Regions from separate parts of the Streptomyces sp. NBC_01304 genome, predicted to be linked through region 1. Evidence: riboswitches for the same ligand, from Rfam matches in the RefSeq annotation. Region 1 holds a riboswitch; the other holds the start of a gene.
The links. Region 1 has a riboswitch for cobalamin ahead of OG430_RS30420 (CbtB domain-containing protein). Riboswitches for the same ligand answer to the same signal wherever they lie in the genome.

Region 1 (3,400 bases):
GAGGCTGACCGGGGCCTGCATCTTCTTCGTAGATGAGCCGTTACACCCTTCCCAGATCGGGTAGGCGCGGAGATGCCTGCCAACTGAATCGGTCGAGAGAGGCCACCATGCAACACTCCATGAGCCAATTGCGGCTGGCCTCCGCCTTCGTGGAGACCGCCGACACCCTGACCACCGACTTCGATCCGGCCAAGTACCTGGCACGCCTCGCCGACCGCTGCGTGGAGCTGCTCGGGGCGGTGGCCGCCGGAGTCGTGCTCTTCTCCGAGGAGCAGGTCTCCCTGGTCACCAGCTCGGACCGGGACGACTGGGTGCTCGGTCTGCTCGAGGTGCAGCACCTCGGCGGGCCCTGCCTGGACAGCTTCACCACCGGCGCCCCGGTCGGGCCGGTGCCGCTCGACGAGCCCCAAACCCTCACCCGCTGGCCGGATTTCACCGTGCGGGCCCGGGTCCAGGACATCAGCTCCACCTATGCGGTGCCACTACGGCTGCGCGAGACCGTGCTCGGCGCGGTGATCGTCTTCACCACGCACCAGCGGCCCCGCGCCGAGGTGGAGCTGGCCCAGGCGCTCGCCGACGCCGCGACCATCGGTCTGCTGCACCAACGCGAGATGTCCCAGTGCCGGGAGCTCTCCGAGCAGTTGCAGACCGCGCTGACCAGCCGCGTACTGATCGAGCAGGCCAAGGGGCTGCTCGCCGAGCGCTGGGGCGTCGGGGTGGACGAAGCCTTCCGGGCCCTGCGCCGCCATGCCCGCACGGCCCGCCGGCCGCTCAGCATGGTCGCGCAGGCCGTGATGGACGGGGATCTGGACGACTATGCGCTGCGTGGAGAACGCAACACACCGTCCTGATCGGGACGCCCGGCGGTCGCGGTCGGGAGGCGCGGCTGCCGTGATCGCGCGGCACGGCAGCCGTGATCAGAACTCACCCACCGCCACCAGGCCACGACTTGGCGTCAAAGTGCCTCTAGGCCTTGGCGTTCATCCGTTCTAGAGTTGGGCCAACGGCTCTACGCAGAGTTGCCGTTCAACGGCCCCAGCCCCCGGCCACACGCCAGAACAACTGGACTGGCCTCAGAACCTCCCGTGCCGGCGCCGGGTTACTCCCGCAGCCCGAGCGCGCGCGGTCGAGGACCGGCCCGGCCGGCGGCTCCGGGGGGAGCGGGTCACCGGCCGGGTCAGGTGCGCCCCCCGAGCCTCCAAGAGCCCCCCTTGCCGCCCCCGGTGACCTCGCAAAGGACAGGCAGGCCTGGTTGACAGGGGTTGCCGTGGACTGCGACTCTCCCGGACGACAAGTCCATACATTGAGGCGACGGTTGACAGGAACCCGGTGCAACTCCGGGGCGGTCCCGCCACTGTGACCCCACGCGCCACCCTCCGGTGACGCGTACGGGAAGTCAGGAACTGAACCCGTCGTCCTCCTGCCATGGGGCGTGGAAACCCCAGAAGGAGGTCACCGGTATGTCTCTGCAGCACGCGCAGCACACCGACACCGCGGCGGTTTCGGCCGCCACCACCCGCACCCGCGACCTGCTGATCGCCTCGGCCGCGGTCATCATCGCTCTTGTGGCGCTGTACGCGATCTTCCTGGACAACGGAACGATGATCGCCGCGACGGGCGACTACCTGCACGAGTTCTCCCACGACGGACGGCACCTCTTCGGCGCCCCCTGCCACTGATCGGGGCGCTCGCACCATGTCTTCACCCGTACTCCCCCTGCTCGGGCGCGGTCTTGCGGCAGGAGGAGCGGCCGGTCTTGCCACCGGTCTCTTCTCCCTGCTGCTCGCCGAGCCCTTGATGGACAAGGCGATCCGCCTCGAAGAGGCACGCTCCGAATCCGGCCACAAGCACGAGCCGGCCGGCGCGATAGTCAAGCACCACGAGGAGCTCTTCACGCGCTCCCAGCAGCACTTCGGCCTGGTCGTCACGGCGATCGTCGCGGGCCTCGCCCTCGGCCTGCTCTTCGCCGTCGCCTACGCCCTGGTGCACCGCCGCACGCCCACCGCCGGTTCCCCGTGGACGCGCGCCCTCACCTTCTCCACGGCCGCCTTCCTGGCCGTCTCGCTGCTCCCCGGGCTGCGCTACCCGGCCAACCCGCCCGGCGTCGGCGACTCCACCACGGTCGCCAACCGGCAGGCCCTGTGGCTGGCCGCGGTCGCCATCGGGGTGCTCGGCATGGTCCTGGTCTGGCAGGTGTACGTACGCCTCGCGTCCCGCTCCGTGCCGGTCAGGCACCTCGCGGTCGCGGTGGCCACGATCGCCGTCCTGGTCGCGCTGTTCGCGCTGCCGGGCAACCCGGACGAGGTCCCGGTCGCGGCGACGCTCCTGTGGGATTTCCGGGTCCTCTCGATCGCTTCACACGTGCTGCTCTGGGGCGTGTTCGCGGCGGTCTTCGGCGCACTCGGCCTGCGGGCCGCCGCCCGCGCCGCCGCTCCGGCCCCGGCCGCCGCGGAGGCTTCGGGTCAAGGGCCGGTGCCGGTGGGCTAGGGCCTGTCTCCCCGATCTCTGTGGATCAGCCTGCGGCGTCTGGTGCGTGCTCTCGGCGTGCCGGGCGGAAGGCCCCGTCGATGGGCCGGACGTACTTGGTCTTTCGCCCGGTGCGGCGAGAGGGGGTCCCCCCTGCTCGAAGAGCTTGGGGGAGCGTGCCAGGCGTCGCGAGGCAGACGGGAGTTTGAAGACAGGCCCTAGTTGAGTCGGGCCGGGTGGCTCAGGGCCCGGTGCCCGTGAGGTAGGCCGAGACCACCACGTTCGACGTGTACGCCTTGGCCGCCCGGTCGAAGGTGCCGCCGCAGGTGATCAGGCGCAGCTCGGCCCGGTCCGGCTCGCGGGCGCCGTAGGCCTGCTGTGCGTCGAACCGGTCGCGGGTGAAGACCTGGACGTCCTCGACGGTGAACTCCGCGAGCGAGCCGTCCGCGCGGGTCACCCGGATCTGCTGGCCCGGGCGCAGCGTGCTGAGGTTGTAGAAGACAGCGGGCTGCGTCTCGGTGTCCACATGCCCGACGAACAGCGCGGCCCCCTTGGCACCGGGCTTCACCCCGCCCCCGTACCACCCGACCACACCTTTCTGGTCGTACGGGGGCGGGTCGATGGCCCTTTCCGCGTCGAGGCCCCGCTTCACGACGGGGGCCTGCACTCCTATGGCGGGGATGTCCACGCGGTGCGGCCGGGCGGGCGGCAACGGCTTGTGGGCGGGCGGCAGTTGGACCTCGGCGGGCTGCCCGATCCCCGACACGTCACCGATGCTCGGGCCGCTCTGCGGCACATCGGTCAGATCGCTCCCCCAGACCAGCAGACCGGCGAGGAGCACGACCCAGGCAAGACCGGTGAGCAGCCGGCTGGACACCGGCGACCTCTCGTCGGCCATCTCACCGACTCACTCGGAGCGACGACGCCGACGACG
Region 2 (3,400 bases), 3.3 Mb from region 1:
GCGCGGCCGTCGAAGGCGGCGTCGAGGGCCGCGGTGCGGTCGGGGGTGGCAAGGTCCGCGTACTGCCGCAGGAAGGCGAGGCGGTCCGCGCGCACCTCGGTGAAGTCGAGGAACTCCTCCCCCTTGAACCGGCCGGCCGCGAACACCCCATTCAGCAGGCCCCGTTCGAGGGCGACCGCCTCGGTGGCCTTGGCGAGGGCGGTCAGGGCGCCCATCGCGTCGGCGAGCGCCCGGTCGCCGCGGACCGGTTCGGCCGCGGCGGCGCCGATCAGCCCCTCGATCGCCTTGGTGTACGCGGTCCGGGTCGGGGCCTTGTCCGCGCTGCCGTCGTCGACGTGGGCGCGTACCGCCCCCAGAGCTGTGACCGGCGCGAGCGCATCCGCCGCGGCACCGGCGGTGTCGGCACCCGCGCCGCCCGCGGCGAGCAGGGCCTCGAAGGCTAGGCGGGCCCGGTCGGTGCGGTTGCGCTGCGCCGAGACGTCGTCGCGATACTGTCCGGCGCCGCCCAACAGGCCGTTGGTCAGGCCGCGTTCGCGCTGCAGTTCACGGACGAGGCCCTGCGCCTTCAGGACCAGGTCGACGCGGCCCGCGGTCTCGCGCGCCGCGGACCAGTCGGCGGCCCGGTCGGCGACGCCGAGGCCGGTCACGACGAGGAGCAGGCAGGTGGGCACGGCGAGCACGATCGCGACCCGGCCGCGGATGGAGCCCCAGCCGGGCAGGGCGGGCAGCGAGCGCGTGCGGGGCCGATGCCGTCGGGCCGGGCGCGCGGGTGGTGTGGCGAGCGCCTGCGTGGCGGGCACCTGCGAGCCGGGCGTCCGGGTGGGGGGCGTCTTGGCGGGGGGCTGCTGCGTGCGGATCACACCGTACGACGTTACGAACCGGCCTGCCCCGCACGGTTTCTGTGCGGTAAGGACCCGGTTGCCCCTGCCTCACTCGGGCCGCGCCCGCCCCGCGCACGGCAGGCCACCTCCGCGTAACACTCGGGCACCCCCGGACGGGACCAAAGCCCCGCCCTCGGGGCCGAACGTCACCCACCATCTTGTGTCGGCATGTCGCCCTGATCCCCACATGTAGTGTTGCGGCAGCTGGTTCGGCGGAACGTCCGGGTACATCCGGGTACGCACGCCGAGGCAACAGGGAACCCGGTGGGAATCCGGGGCTGCCCCGCAACGGTGTGGGACCGCACAGCGGCCCGAGCCCGATACCTGCCGGCCACCCACCGCGCATGCCCGCGCGGTGCGGACGATTCTCCGTGCTGCCTCGTGGGAGGGCCGACGTGACACAGATCGACGCCGTGGATTCCGTGACCGAGTACCTGGACCGCCGGGACTGGCGGATCAACGCGAACGCCAACCAGGGGTATTCGCTCGGCGGCCTCGTCCTCAACACCGCCGGGAAGGTCGTGGCCAACTACTGGCTGGACCAGGTCTATCCGCAGGCCGTGGGCCGCGCACACCGCGAGGGCGACCTCCACCTCCACGACCTGGACATGCTCGCGGGCTACTGCGCGGGCTGGTCCCTGCGCACCCTGCTGGCCGAGGGTCTGGGCGGCGTGCCGGGCCAGATCGACTCCGCGCCGCCGCGCCACTTCTCCTCTGCGGTCGGGCAGATCGTCAACTTCCTCGGCACGCTGCAGAACGAGTGGGCCGGGGCCCAGGCGTTCAGCTCCTTCGACACGTACATGGCGCCGTACGTGCGCAAGGACGCCATGACGTACGACCAAGTCCTGCAGTGCGTACAGGAGATGGTGCACAACCTCAACGTGCCCTCCCGCTGGGGCACCCAGACCCCGTTCACCAATCTCACCTTCGACTGGACCTGCCCCGAGGACCTGCGCGAGCAGATACCGGTGATCGGCGGCGAGGAGGCGGACTTCGCCTACGGGGAGCTGCAGGCGGAGATGGACCTGATCAACCGCGCCTACATCGAGGTGATGACGGCCGGGGACGCCACGGGGCGGGTCTTCACCTTCCCGATTCCGACGTACAACATCACCGCGGACTTTCCCTGGGAGAGCGAGAACGCCGAGCGGCTGTTCGCGATGACCGCGAAGTACGGGCTGCCGTACTTCCAGAACTTCCTCAACTCCGAGCTGAGCCCCGGGATGATCCGCTCGATGTGCTGCCGGCTCCAGCTGGATCTGACCGAGCTGCTCAAGCGGGGCAACGGGCTCTTCGGGAGCGCCGAGCAGACCGGCTCCCTGGGGGTGGTCACCCTCAACTGTGCGCGCCTTGGGCATCTGCACGCCGGCGACGAGCGCGGCCTGTTCGCGGCTCTCGACGGTCTCCTCGACCTTGCGCGCGAGAGCCTGGAGATCAAGCGGGTCACCGTCCAGGAGCTGATCGACGGCGGCCTGTACCCGTACACCAGGCGCTACTTGGGGACGTTGCGCAATCACTTCTCCACCATCGGCGTGAACGGCATCAACGAGATGATCCGCAACTTCACGCACGACGCGTACGACATCACCGCGCCCGAGGGCCATGCCCTCGCCGTCCGCCTGCTCGATCACGTACGGGCGCGCATGGTGGCGTTCCAGGAGGCGACCGGGCATCTCTACAACCTGGAGGCGACTCCGGCCGAGGGCGCCACCTACCGTTTCGCGAAGGAGGACCGGCGCCGCTTCCCCGGCATCCTCCAGGCGGGCACGGACGAGAATCCCTACTACACCAACTCCTCGCAGCTGCCAGTCGGTTGGACGGAAGACCCGTTCGAGGCGCTGGAGATGCAGGACGAGCTGCAGGGCAAGTACACCGGCGGCACGGTGCTGCACCTGTACCTGGCGGAGCGCCTCTCCGATGCCACGGCCTGCCGCGAGCTGGTGCGCCGGTCCCTGGAGCGCTTCTCGCTGCCGTACCTGACGGTGACCCCGACCTTCTCGATCTGCCCCGAGCACGGCTATCTGAGCGGCGAGCACGCCAACTGCCCCCAGTGCGGCGGGGATTGCGAGGTGTGGACGCGGGTCATGGGCTATCACCGGCCCGTGGCCTCCTTCAACATCGGCAAGAAGGGCGAGCACGCCGAGCGCCTGCCCTTCCGTACAGCGGCGGCCGGGGCCGGGGCGTGATCGGCGTCGGCGGCTGGGCCCGGCTGTCCAGCTGTGACTGGCCGGGGCGGCTGGTCACCACCGTGTTCTGTCAGGGCTGTCCCTGGCGGTGCGGCTACTGCCACAATCCCGCGCTGCTCGATCCGCGCGCCCCGGCCCGCATCGCATGGGCGACGGTGCGGGGGCATCTCGCCCGCCGCCAGGGCCTGTTGGACGGCGTGGTCTTCTCCGGCGGCGAGCCACTGCTGCAGCCGGGGCTGGCCCGGGCCATGCGGGAAGTGCGCGACCTCGGGTTCGGTGTCGGCCTGCACACCGGCGGGGCCTTCCCCCGCCGGTTCGGGGAGATCCTGGAGT

Region 2: it holds a riboswitch for cobalamin, as region 1 does, so the genes downstream of both, OG430_RS45405 (ribonucleoside triphosphate reductase) here and OG430_RS30420 (CbtB domain-containing protein) in region 1, are expected to answer to the same signal.

The regions. Positions count from the first base shown of each region.
Region 1 covers NZ_CP109055.1:6,844,571-6,847,970, reverse strand. Annotated here, with positions in the region: gene OG430_RS30425 (ANTAR domain-containing protein) at 120-851, shown strand; cobalamin riboswitch at 1,276-1,427, shown strand; gene OG430_RS30420 (CbtB domain-containing protein) at 1,461-1,679, shown strand; gene OG430_RS30415 (CbtA family protein) at 1,696-2,487, shown strand; gene OG430_RS30410 (class F sortase) at 2,708-3,364, opposite strand; gene OG430_RS30405 (hypothetical protein) at 3,374-3,400, opposite strand, start outside.
Region 2 covers NZ_CP109055.1:10,107,826-10,111,225, reverse strand. Annotated here, with positions in the region: gene OG430_RS45410 (sensor histidine kinase) at 1-860, opposite strand, end outside; cobalamin riboswitch at 1,070-1,227, shown strand; gene OG430_RS45405 (ribonucleoside triphosphate reductase) at 1,277-3,067, shown strand; gene OG430_RS45400 (anaerobic ribonucleoside-triphosphate reductase activating protein) at 3,064-3,400, shown strand, end outside.